3 regions of the Desulfobacter hydrogenophilus genome follow, and region 2 is predicted to be linked to each of the others. Evidence: riboswitches for the same ligand, from Rfam matches in the RefSeq annotation. Region 2 holds a riboswitch; each other region holds the start of a gene.
The links. Region 2 has a riboswitch for thiamine pyrophosphate ahead of thiM (hydroxyethylthiazole kinase). Riboswitches for the same ligand answer to the same signal wherever they lie in the genome.

Region 1 (4,272 bases), 1.8 Mb from region 2:
TGCGTTTCCTCCCTTGTCCACAGACCTTTATCTGCCGGCCCTTCCCCGTGTGATGTCTGCGATGCAGACAACCCAAGGCCCGGTTAACCTGAGCCTGAGCCTGTTCTTGGTCTTTTTTGCCGCCGGTATCCTGATCTGGGGTCCTGTCAGCGAGAAATACGGCAGAAAACCCGTTCTTCTGACAGGCCTTGGCCTGTACTTGCTTGGCAGTATTGGATGTGCCCTCTCCCTGAACGTGATCCAGCTTATTCTGGCCAGAGTGGTTCAGGCCTTTGGCGGTGGGGCTGCAGAGGCGGTTGTCACTGCCATGGTCAAGGATATGTATACCGGCCGCCAACGGGAGTCGGTCCTGGCTGTGGTCATGGCCATGGTGGTGGCCGCCCCTGTTGTGGCCCCGGTGCTGGGCGCATGGCTCATAACCTTCATGTCCTGGAAGGCCATTTTCTGGTCTTTGACCGGTGTGGGGAGCCTTGCGCTCTGCCTTTCACTGTTCCTGGACGAGACCCTTGAACAAAGGTATGCGGGCTCCCTTTTACAATCCCTTGGCCGGCTTGCTATTGTATTGAAAAATCCGGGATTCTCAGTTCCTCTGGGAATTTTTTCCCTGGTTCCCCTGCCGTTGATGGCCTTTATCGGGGCCTCCTCATTTATATATATCGAAGGCTTTGGCATGGGTGAAAACCTGTACAGTTTATATTTCGCCTTTAACGCCCTTGGTGCACTGGCAGGCCCTTTGCTGTATATCCGGCTGTCACAACGGATTCGTCCGGGCACCGTCATTACAGGCGGATTTGGGGTTATAGTCATCTGCGGCATTATAATTGATGCGGCCGGCAGCCTTTCTCCTGTCCTGTTCGCTCTGACCATGCTCACAGCCACCATTGCCATAAATATGATGCGGCCGCCTACGGCAAGTCTGCTGTTGTCACAACAGGACAAAGACACGGGCTCTGCCGCATCTTTGATAAACTTTACAAGCATGTTCATGGGGAGCCTTGGCATGTTTCTTATTTCTCTTGTCCCTGCACACCTGATTCCAGGCATAGGCCTTATGCAGATTGTCGTGGGCGGTGTCTGCGGAAGCCTCTGGCTCCTTGTCCGGAGCAAAGCCTTTATTCGGCAGGAAGAATAACTCCGGCAAAAAAGTCAAACTAACAAGCCCGGTTCACTTAATTCAATAATCCTAATGATAAATAAAAAAACAGTTAAAAAAGCAGAAAGTTAAAAACCAACAATATATGTTCTTCTTATGGTGGCTGTAGACTTGAAAAAAGTCATGAATGATAAAAGCATTGTGAGGTCATGCCGAAGTTCTGAACAATTATCCGATCCATGAAATTCAGGAAGAGAAATGGGCAAAAAAATCGTTTGGATTACTGGAAATTTTGGAGGATAATTTTAGAAATCAAACCGTGTTGACTTTGTCTATGATTGTTGGCCGATAGGCTTTATTCAAAAGGCGTTCGATACTCTTGTTAAAGCTCAAGCCTTGGTATCTTCCATCGGCTTAACCAAACCATCGTTAACCTATAGGGAAACATTCAAATCCCGGTTTATAGCTTATCTGCGCAAAATGCTACCGGTAAAGTATTCGCATTTCCATTGTCACGGATAAAAAAGCCATAGGCAGCCTCTTTGGGGGATGATCGTCAAAAGGGTGATGTTAATCCTTGCCGATTCCGAATGAATGATCATACACTTAGAACATGTAAAACCACTGATGATCAACTGATGCAAAAGACAGCAGCTTGAGCCAACAGGATTGAAAGGGCTATTGACAATCTGCTGGTTACAGAGCATAAATACACAACAAAATTTAGCTGGGGGAGCATGCAAAAGCTGAGAAGGAAAAATTTTCCTGACCCTTGGAACCTGATGCGGGTAATACCGACGTAGGGAAGCGGATCATACCTCTTCAAGTTGTGCCTCCCTATAAAAATACATTGTCTGCACCGGGTTGATAATAACGGTTTCTTTTCGGAGGTCAGTATGGATAAAAAAAGAAGTTTTGACGAATTTGCAGAAGCATATGATGCGTGGTTTTTTGACAATATTAATCTGTTAAATTCAGAGGTGAACCTGGTCGCTTATTTTATGAAAGATGCGGGTGATACCTTTTCTGTAGGGTGCGGAAGTGGTCTTTTTGAATCAATCCTGAAAAGAGATTTTAAAATTCCCATTCAGTACGGTCTCGAACCATCAGACGGAATGGCTGAGATTGCCCGTAAACGCGGGATAATTGTTGATGTAACCACAGCGGAAGACGCCGATCTGGGCGAAGAACAATACGATACAATCCTATTCAACGGCACACCAAGCTATATCAATGACCTGCAGTCCGTGTTTCACAAAGCCTATACTGCTTTGAGAAAAGGAGGTAAAATCGTGGTTATTGATGTGCCTAAGGAAAGTTCATACGCAACCATGTATAACCTGGCAAAAAGTCTCGAAACTTGGGAACATCCTTTGTTGGAAGGAGTTCACCCAAGGGACCCGTATCCAATTGAATTTGTAAAGGTTGCCAACTGGCGTACAACTACTGAGAAAGTCGAGATGCTTAAAACAGCAGGTTTTCAAGACCTTGATTATGCACAAACGCTCACTAAACATCCGCTATATTCAAACAATATGGAAGAACAACCCATTCCGGGGTTTGACTGCGGTGATTATGTTGCCATTTGTGCCTTTAAAAAATAAAAATAGAAGAATCAGGGGTGATGAAGAATATGAAAGCGGCAGGAAAATACACCCAAAAAATGTGGGATGCGATAGCTTCTATTTATGAGGATACAATTACTCATCCCTTTGTTGTACAACTGGCGAAAGGCACGTTAGATAAAAATAATTTTGCACATTTCCTGTCGCAGGATATCCTTTATATCAAGGATGATAATCTGGCTTTGGACCTGGTCGCCGAAAAAGCGCCCAACAAATCTGAAAAGCAATTCTTTCAAATGTTAGCCAAAGATGGGCTGGACATTGAAAAAGCCCTTCATAATGAGTTCCTGAAATATTTTGATATTGAGGAAGCTGAAAAAAAGTCTCCTGCAATCGAGAAATACACCTCCTTTCTGCTCAATCACAGTGAAAATTCCGTATTTGCTCTTGCTGCTGCGGCACTTTTACCTTGTTTCTGGGTATATAACAGTGTTGGTAATCACATCTTGACCATTGCGGAAGCTGACAACGAATACCAGATGTGGATCGACACCTATCACAGTGAAGAATACGAGCACTACACGCAAAGATTTATTGATATTGTAGAACGGTTAGCATCAGAGGCAGATGAAGAGCTTTATCAGGAAATGTTGAAAGCCTTCACGCTATCAACACAATATGAACTCGATTTCTTTGAAGAAGCTATGAAAAAGTAATTGCAACAACCTTTAGCCGATTGTGATCGTCCCTGATCTCTTGACGGTCTATTCTGCGACAATTTGATCAGATGCCCTCCTTTAAAAATATTGGAATCATCCTGATGGATCAGGACAAAGACTATATACAAAATTTCCGCCCTATTAAAAGACTCGTCCAAAGCGTTGCCCTGGATAAACTCTACGACGAGTTGACCTGCTCACCTTTTTATGATTTGACCTGACACTTAAGTTAAATTATAACGTGAACGGGAGAATTTTAATCTCAGTAACTTTTACAAAAACCCTGACGATATTTAATGGACGTAAATTCAAAATCATTTACGATGGAGGAAATCAGCGATGACATCCACATTACCGGAACAGATGAAAGTGATTGAAATTATCGAACCGGGCGGTCCCGAGGCCCTTTCTGTGGGAAGCAGACCTCTGCCCCAGCTAAAACCGGAAGAGGTGCTGATCAAGGTGGCGGCCACCGGTATAAACGGGCCCGATATGGTTCAACGTAAAGGGCTTTATCCGCCGCCAAAGGGCGCATCGGACCTTCTGGGTCTGGAGATCGCAGGAACCATTGTTGCTGCCGGCAGCGATGTCAACGATTGGTCTGTGGGAGACCAAGTCTGTGCCCTGACCAACGGCGGCGGTTATGCCGAGTATTGTGCCGTTTTGGCGCCCCATTGCCTGCCAATTCCAAAAGGCTTGAGTTTGGTGGAAGCCGCGGGAATTCCCGAGACGTTCTTCACGGTTTGGAGCAATGTATTCATGGGGGCCGGACTCAAAGAAGGGGAAACCTTTCTTGTCCACGGCGGCTCCGGCGGTATCGGCTCAACGGCCATCATGCTTGCAAAAGCTTTCGGCTCAAAGGTTTATGCCACTGACAGCCCTGCAGAACGATGTG
Region 2 (4,272 bases):
GTATCTGCAAAAGCCCCTTGTTTGAATATGCATGTTTCGGATTCAATTTTTATTCGTTCAAAATATTGGAGAAGTTGTGAAAGATCCATTTTTTGGGGATAATTTATAAACAAGCGTTCCGTCAGTGATGGGGGATCGTAAAGATGTTTTGGTGTCTGTTTGAGCCTTTTTTTTGCACACCATTTAACGCCGGCATTTAAATCTGGGAAATAGTGAATCAAAGGGTGCGATGAGGAAAGGCCTCCGTTTAAAAGTTGCTGATGTATTTGGGAATTGGGCGCGGTAATTATAAGATGAGTCTGGGAGATGTTTATTAGGTTTTTTAATTTTTTAAAACTCAGCATGCCGGTTGAATCTAAAACATCAACTCGCTGAAAATCCAGGATAATAAAATTATCTTCATCGTTGCTGATACAAGCTATTTTTTTCTTTAACTGCTCAAACAATCGATGAGCCGTGCCAAAAAAAATGAAGCCTTGTAACTGAAGGATGGGCTACCGTTTTAAGCCGGGACACGCCGTAGAATAGGCCTCTTATGAGATGCCCTATTTTTAAGGCTGACGTCCTGGAAGACTTTGATCAAACGGTTCAAACTGTCCCGCCTTACGTCGGTAGCCGAAGGATGTATACATATTCCTTTTTTTTTTCTACAATCAGACTCGGATCTGAATTCCCTGAGAACAGACCTTGATAGTTATTTCCCGTCAATTCGTAACGCACAACTTCGGTACGGCTATAGCTGACAACAAACATAATTATTGCAGCAACAAGGCCTACGCCAATACCAGGCATAAAACCAAATGTAGCAATCACCAGCAAAACAAGCCAGATAATAGCAAAATCGATTTTAGGTAAAGTAAACCATGTTTCATAGGCCCACTCCACAAGAAAAGTCAGGCCTAAATACATGAGAACGCCGCCCATTATAATTTTTGGTAAATACGAAACTATTGATATCCCCCAAAAAAGAGTAAACGCTATGACGGATGCTCCAATAAGGCCGGTTATTCTACTTTGAGCCCCCATTCTAAAATTCAAATTGGTCAAACTAAGCTGTCGAAAACCAACAAAACCTGGACTGAGACACGAAAGCAAATTTGTAATACCTGCCAAACGCAGCTCCTTATTCAGATCGATATCTTTCTTTGTTTCCAATTCCATGGCGCTTGCGTTGAGCAGGAGGGTTAAAGAACTAACAGCCATAACGGTTACAATATTGGCAGCTTGATTTTTAATGACATTCCATTCAACCATGGAAAGATTGGTTACAGAGATCGGCTTCCATAGGCTTTGCTCTGGGAAAGGCCCCAAAAGCCATTTGTTTTTCAAAAGATCATCAATGGAATAGTCCAAATGCCATGCCGCGCCATAAAATAAAAAAAAGCCCGAAAATATGATTCCAGGCAATATAATGCTATTGCGATATCGTTTGGAAACAACCAGGATAATGAATGAAAACAAAAGACCGGGAAGCCATCTGACCAATAAATGGGATTGAAAAATTTCTTTAAAATTTTCAGTTTCAACAGTTAGCGACAATCCACCGGTAAACAGCAACCAGCCTGTCCCGGCCAAAAAACCACCAACTACAGGGTAAGGCAAATATCGGATCAAACCGCCCAAATCAAAAGCCCCTAATCCCAGAAAAAACAATCCTGTAAGCAGTACGGTAATCGAAATGGTTAAAGCGACCGTATAAAATGTATTTTCCAAATCAGCTCCAGGAGGCATGGAGGCAACAATTGACAGGGAAATTAAACTGAAAATTGCAACAGACACATCCTGATTACTTCCGACAGTCCCGGGTAAGGCAGAAAAAAGAGTAAGGGATGTTGCGGTAATAAGAGCACCGAGTAAAGCAAAGCCTACCCCTTGGGCGGAATAAAGAGAAAGTTGTCCACCGTAGACAAGTGCTGCATATGATACGGAAAGGACAACTTGTAACGACCCTGTAACTAAACCACATGTCAGAATAGAGAAAAAAGATGATGATTGAATTTCGTTGGGGGAAGTGTTCAAAGGTCATATTCTCTTTAATGGGTTGAGACGCGGGTTAATATCAATCATCAGTACTACATTGTGGTATTATTTTTGATAAAATAATTCTTTCAAGCCAATTGTCAAACAAAACTGGATGAATTTGCTTCCTTGCCCGTCTCTTTGGTGTGTCTAAAATGTATTGACAAATCATCGGTTGCCGTACATAGTACATTTATTGAAAATAACGTTTGCTGGGGGTGCTTTAACCGGCTGAGAAGGAAGCGATTCCTGACCCTTGGAACCTGATGCGGATAATGCCGACGCAGGGAAGCGGATAGAACCTTCGGTTTTCCACTTATTCCCGCCTTTTGATTCCATGTATAGATTTTGTGGTGTACCGCCTCAATCCACATGCCGTTTTCCCCCTGCCTTATTTTATTTAAGCGTCCCCTGCCGGGGAAACAATAATTGATTTTCCGGGAAAAATGCCCGGGATATAAAGGAAAGAGTGAGCATATGCACGTCCATGAACTGGCCGAAAATACCTATAGGCTTTTTGCCGCGTTGCGCGATACAAGACCATTGGTCCATGTGGTGACCAACTTTGTGGTCATGAACCAGACCGCCAATGTGCTTCTGGCCCTTGGGGCATCACCCATGATGTCCTGGGCAGAAGATGATGCAGCGTATATGTCCGGTGTATCGGACGCCCTTTGCATTAATACCGGTACCCCGGTTGCGGATCGTATTTCGGTTATGAAATCCTTGATGTCCCTTGCCGGAGACGTAGAAAAACCCGTTGTCCTGGATCCTGTGGGGGCCGGGGCAGGACCCTTCCGTACGGATATTGCCCGGGAACTTTGCACCCTTGCCCCGGCAAAAATTATCCGGGGCAACCCTTCGGAAATCTGCGCCCTTGCTGCAGACCATTTATCCACCAAAGGGGTGGACAGCGGGATTTCTCCGGAACAGGCCAGGGCCATTCTGACCGGGCACGGCCGGCCCGATCGAAATGCGGATGACTTGCCAAGCGGCGCCACCGCGCTTCTTGAATCCGCATCTGCACTTGTTGTCAGCGGGAACACGGATATGGTGCTGGGGCAGGGTAAGATGGTTAAAATCGCCAACGGATCTCAACTCATGGGTGCGGTAACCGGTACCGGGTGCATGCTTTCCGCCATCTGTGCCGCTTTTTATGCCGTGGCTGAAAACGGTTTTGACGCTGCGATTGCAAGCGTTGCCGTTACGGGCATTGCCGGGGAACTGGCCGCATCACGGGTGACAGGTCCGGGCTTTTTTCTGCCCCATTTTATAGACAGTTTGTACGCACTTCGGGAAGCGGATATTCATCAATATCTCAGGGCTGAAGTTCACAGCCTTTGAGATACAGGAGATTTTTATGGCGGATTTAAAAGAAGGTCAAAATAATTCATCCGGTAAAGGCATGTCTTTCAAACGTTTTATATCTGCGTTAGGACCTGCCTGGATCATCAGTGCCGTGGCCGCGGGGCCTGGAACCACTTTAAGTGTTGCCAAGGCCGGTGGGACCTATGGCTATGATTTTTTATGGGTGGTGGTCCTTAGTGTCATTTTGGCCTTCGTCTGCCAGTACATGGCGGCCAAGACTGCGCTGATCGGGGGGAGGGGGATTGTTTCCATTGTGCAGGACAAATGGGGCAGTCTGCCTGCCTGGTTTGTGACACTGGATGCCCTTGTGGTAATCTGGCTTTGCAATGTGGTGCTTTTAAAAATTCTGGTTGCGGTGACCGGATATGTATCCGGCCTTGATGTCCCCTGGTGGGGTATCGTATTCACCATCGCGTTCTATGTTCTGGTGGCCCACGGCGGATACCGGATTGTTGAGATGTTGTGCAAGATTATTGTCTCTTTGCTTGTGGTTTGCTTTATCGGCACCCTTTTTATTGCAAAGCCGGACCTGGGCATGGCTGTTGGCGGGCTTTTGCCGGATTTCTCCCATTTTGGAAAAGCTGAAATTTTGATGATGACCGCTATCATGGGCGGTTCCATCCATGTGACCATTTTGTCCATGCAGACTTATACCGTGCATGAAAAAGGGTGGGGGGTGTCAGATCTGGGAACAGCCCGTTTTGATACGGCCCTTTCGCTTCTTGGGGCATTCGGTCTTTACTGTACGGCCATCTATTTGACCGGTGCCTGTGTACTTCACCCGGCCGGTATCCATGTGAATACCCTTTTTGAAATGGCCGATGCCATCACGCCGCTTTTAGGCACCTATGCCCATGGCTTCTTTTGTCTGGGAATCTGGTGTGC
Region 3 (4,272 bases), 2.2 Mb from region 2:
ACGGTCAGGGTTTTTGCGGTAGCATCTGTGTAGGTCATTGTCAGCGTTACGAATTTAATGTCGCTTTCATCATCCTCGTCTGTGGTGCCGTCCCCGTCATTGTCCACAGTGTCTGTATTGGACCATTGGGTGACGTTCCAGGTGGCTGCGGATATGGATCCGGGTAGAACGAATCCGGTCAGTTCACTGATCGTATGAGCACCGACGTCAAACACTGCATCAGAATAGCTTTGGTTGGTCAGGGTTTCATATATGTTTTCTCCGGTAGACCCTGCAATGGTCAGTTTGTTGGCGGATGCATTGCCACGGGTGGAACTGATATGCATGGTATTGATGGCTAAAATGCCCACAGCCAGGACCATCATGGCAATCATAGCCTCAATCAGGGTGAATCCGTTCTGGTTTTTTATGATTGTTTTCATGGCACATCCACTCCTATAATCCTAAATTGCGGCAGCGAATTCTAAGTGTTCGGAGCCGGCGCCTGTAATTGTCGTTGTACGGCCCCCACGTCTGCCCGGAGGGGGACGGGGGTTTATATTGGGTTGTATTGGTAAAACTTGTGTCTTTTTTTGGGGATGCGGCAAGAATAGTGATCTGTACGCTTCTAACGTCAGAAGGAGTGGCCGTCACTGCTTCATTGCTGTCTATGTAAAGGAATTCTACGGCCTGGATCTGTTCGGCAATGTCCTGATACCCGCCCCCGCCAGCCTTAATGACAATATTCACAGGGTCTGGTACTCCGTCCCCGTCACTGTCTGCTTCGGGAATACCGTTCCCGTCCGCATCGACGGAGGGTTCCAGGCCAATAACAAAGGTTTCATCCGAATCCAAAACGCCATCCCCGTCAGTATCTGTTTCAAACTGGATTCTTCCTGCATTTGTGGGGGTGACGGAAAAATTTCCGCTGGCCGTGGGATCATAACCGGCCATGCGAAGGTCAATGGCGATTATTGAAAACGCGGCCCGTAGATTTTGTTGCATTTCAGCCACCTGGTCTTGGGTATAGTAAGCTTTTTGCTGGGATAAATAGGTGGCATAGGCCGCCCCTGTAATCATTGCACCGATGACCAGGGTCATCATTAATTCGATCAGGGTAAATCCCTTCTGGTTGTTTACGGCCATTCTGGTCCACCCCATTTTAGTAGTTTGACTAATCCACTGGACAGTGTACCTACGGCATAGGTCGTGCCGTTGTTCGGGTTGGTAAGGTAGACATATCCGGCATTTCCTATGCCACTTGAGTTAACAACGAGAACATTATTTGGTGATGGATAGGTAATGAAATCACCAAAGGTCGAGCCTACAGGCGTGGTTGCATTTCCATTGCCAAATTGAACTCTGTTTTTATACGTCGGTGACAGCAGCGACACGCTTCGTTCAATGACGTTATCGCCTGTTCCGGTCATATCCCCGGCAGAGTCCCAGTCGTCATCAGCACCTTTATCACTGCAAATGTAGTAACAGCTGTTGGTCGTATCAAAAACAATGGCCGCACTGGCATTCTGCTTAACCGCAATCATGCGGGCCTCCTGCATAGCCGAATACAGGTCCCTTGCCGCAGATTTGACGCTTAAGTTGTCAAACCAGAGCATCAGGTTCGGAACAGCCATTGACGCGGAAACTCCAATAATCGCAATGACAATCATCATTTCAATCAGTGTAAATCCGCCATTATGCTGTTGTTGTCCGGGAATCATTCTCTTTAAAGATCTTTTAATCATGTTATCTTATCTTTTATTTGTTGTTTATATCTATATTATCCCGGCAGGGTGTCAATCATCAGGCTATAATCGGGAAAAATCGTCATTTGGGGCCGGATTTTATAAATACGCTGAATGGTAAAGCAAAAATCATTCCAATCAGCCTCGTCGTTAACGGGATCTTGAATAAATCGCCTTATTCTTTACCATACATTAATACGCGTGTCTCGGGTATGGTTCAACCTATATATCTGTATCTAAAGTTCGGCTTTTTCTTAAGAAATATTTAATTTTTTCGGATGTTAGCCAGGCAAAATGCATAGAAATTGCTTGACGTCATGGTTAAATTTCACCAAAACCATTAAATAAAATTAATACTACAGGTGTCATTGGTTTTCAATCATTGTTTTAACCGTGTCGAAAATCTGGTCTCAGGATCAAGACATTGACAGAACCTTCCGAATCAAGTATTTGATATTTTAGTTGATCACGGGGGTGCTTTCGTAAAAGCTGAGAGAAGTTGGCTCAAGACTTCAACCCTTGGAACCTGATCCGGTTCGTACCGGCGTAGGGAAAGTGATTGAAGCTTTGGCATAGAGCTTGTTTGTCATTTTCCCGCCTTTTCCGTTTCAGTTTCCCTGCCCAAAAATAAATATAAACAGGAGATGTACACATGTCACAGTCATATACGACTCAGATGGATGCAGCCAGAAAAGGTATTCTCACCCCGCAGATGGAACAGGTGCTCGCCAATGAACCCATCTCAAAACAGGAGCTGATGGAGGGCCTTGCCGAGGGCAGGATTGCTATCCCTGCCAATAAAAATCATTTAAACCTGAAAGCAGCAGGCGTGGGAAAAGGGCTTAAAACTAAAATTAACGTTAATTTAGGCGTATCCAAAGATGTCTGCTGTTTTGATTCAGAATTAAATAAAGCGAAGTTGGCGATAGAGTACCAGGCAGATGCCGTCATGGACCTGAGTGTATCCGGCGAGACTGAAAAATTTCGAAAGCGTCTGGTGGAACAAATTCCCGTGATGATCGGTACGGTGCCTATTTATGACACCTTAACCCGTACTGGAAAGCCCACAGAAGAGATAACCCTGGAAGATTGGTTTGAAACCGTTGAGATTCATGCCGCCAACGGGATTGATTTCATTACTATCCATGCCGGGCTCAATCAAAAATGCGCCCGAAGCATTAAGGCGAATCCCAGGCTTTGCGGAATTGTCAGCCGGGGTGGGGCTATTCTGTTTGAATGGATGGAAAAAACCGGCAATGAAAATCCCTTTTATGAACACTTTGACCGGCTCCTGGACATTTGTCAGGCCCATGATGTCTGCATCAGCCTGGGGGATGGACTCAGGCCGGGTGCGATAAAAGATTCAACAGATGCCCCCCAGATCGAGGAGCTGATCACCTTGGGAGAACTGACCAAGCAGGCCTGGGAAAAAAACGTACAGGTTATGATTGAGGGACCTGGTCACGTGCCGCTGCATGAGATAGAAATGAACATGAAACTTCAGAAAAAGCTTTGCCACAACGCCCCGTTTTATGTGCTTGGCCCCTTGGTTACCGACATTGCCCCCGGCTACGACCATATCACGTCAGCCATTGGCGGTGCCCTGGCCGCCATGCATGGTGCCGACTTTTTATGTTATGTCACCCCTGCTGAACATCTGCGACTGCCAACCGCAGACGATGTTAAACAAGGTATTATTGCATCCCGGATCGCCGCCCATGCCGGAGATTTGGCCAAAGGGCTTAAAGATGCTGAGATTATAGACCATAAAATGAGCAAAGCCCGGGGGGCCCTGGACTGGGAGGGGCAGTTCGATTGCGCCCTGGACCCGGAAAAGGCCAGGGAATACCGCAAGTCGTCCCAGCCTGGGGAAAAAGAAGTCTGTACCATGTGCGGTGATTTTTGCGCTGTTAAACGTGTGGGGGCTCTGCTTGGATAGCGGCTTCATCCTGACAAGTTGCATCAATCGTTTTATATTCATGCGTCAGTACTGAAGTTAGGATTATTGAAACAATAAAATCCACTATATGGTTTGTCTTTCCAACCGTATTTGTGGATTTTAAAATTTTTATGGCCCTTAATGACATTGAATTGACATTTAAGGGGATTAGTTTTAGAAGAAATAACATTTGAGGTAACGGATAATTGGGAGAAAATTAATGCACATTCGTCATTGTCTACCATCAACCTTTTTAATTTGTTTGATCTTTACCGCCTTTATTTTTGTTTCAGGGTGCGGGGTTTTTCAGGGGGCGTCTGCCCCGGAACAGGGTCAATCCACCCAGTCGGAAGTTGAGACTAAACCCCTTGCAATTTACCATGATTTTGAGGATGTGCTGGTGCCCGAGGAATTGACAATTATAAAAAACCGCACGGTCGTGGTCTCAACACCCGGATTTAGATCCGGAATCCTTACCCTTAGGGGGCGGGTGGAGTCCAATTCTCTATATAACTTTTTTTCCATAAATATGGAAAAGGACAACTGGGAGGTCATTTCCAGGATTAAAGCTCCGGAAACCACCATCATGGTATATCAAAAGGCCACCCG

Region 1: linked by a shared signal. The riboswitch ahead of EYB58_RS16530 (class I SAM-dependent DNA methyltransferase) and the one ahead of thiM (hydroxyethylthiazole kinase) in region 2 are both predicted to bind thiamine pyrophosphate.
Region 3: linked by a shared signal. The riboswitch ahead of thiC (phosphomethylpyrimidine synthase ThiC) and the one ahead of thiM (hydroxyethylthiazole kinase) in region 2 are both predicted to bind thiamine pyrophosphate.

What each region holds. Positions count from the first base shown of each region.
Region 1 covers NZ_CP036313.1:3,700,223-3,704,494, reverse strand. Annotated here, with positions in the region: gene EYB58_RS16535 (Bcr/CflA family efflux MFS transporter) at 1-1,132, shown strand, start outside; TPP riboswitch at 1,813-1,916, shown strand; gene EYB58_RS16530 (class I SAM-dependent DNA methyltransferase) at 1,990-2,697, shown strand; gene EYB58_RS16525 (TenA family protein) at 2,727-3,374, shown strand; gene EYB58_RS16520 (NAD(P)H-quinone oxidoreductase) at 3,717-4,272, shown strand, end outside.
Region 2 covers NZ_CP036313.1:411,784-416,055, reverse strand. Annotated here, with positions in the region: gene EYB58_RS01870 (STAS domain-containing protein) at 1-491, opposite strand, end outside; gene EYB58_RS01865 (SulP family inorganic anion transporter) at 604-2,019, opposite strand; TPP riboswitch at 2,224-2,326, shown strand; gene thiM (hydroxyethylthiazole kinase) at 2,497-3,363, shown strand; gene EYB58_RS01855 (Nramp family divalent metal transporter) at 3,380-4,272, shown strand, end outside.
Region 3 covers NZ_CP036313.1:2,589,757-2,594,028, forward strand. Annotated here, with positions in the region: gene EYB58_RS11490 (type IV pilus modification PilV family protein) at 1-422, opposite strand, end outside; gene EYB58_RS11495 (PilW family protein) at 436-1,125, opposite strand; gene EYB58_RS11500 (GspH/FimT family pseudopilin) at 1,116-1,724, opposite strand; TPP riboswitch at 2,185-2,296, shown strand; gene thiC (phosphomethylpyrimidine synthase ThiC) at 2,377-3,663, shown strand; gene EYB58_RS11510 (hypothetical protein) at 3,884-4,272, shown strand, end outside.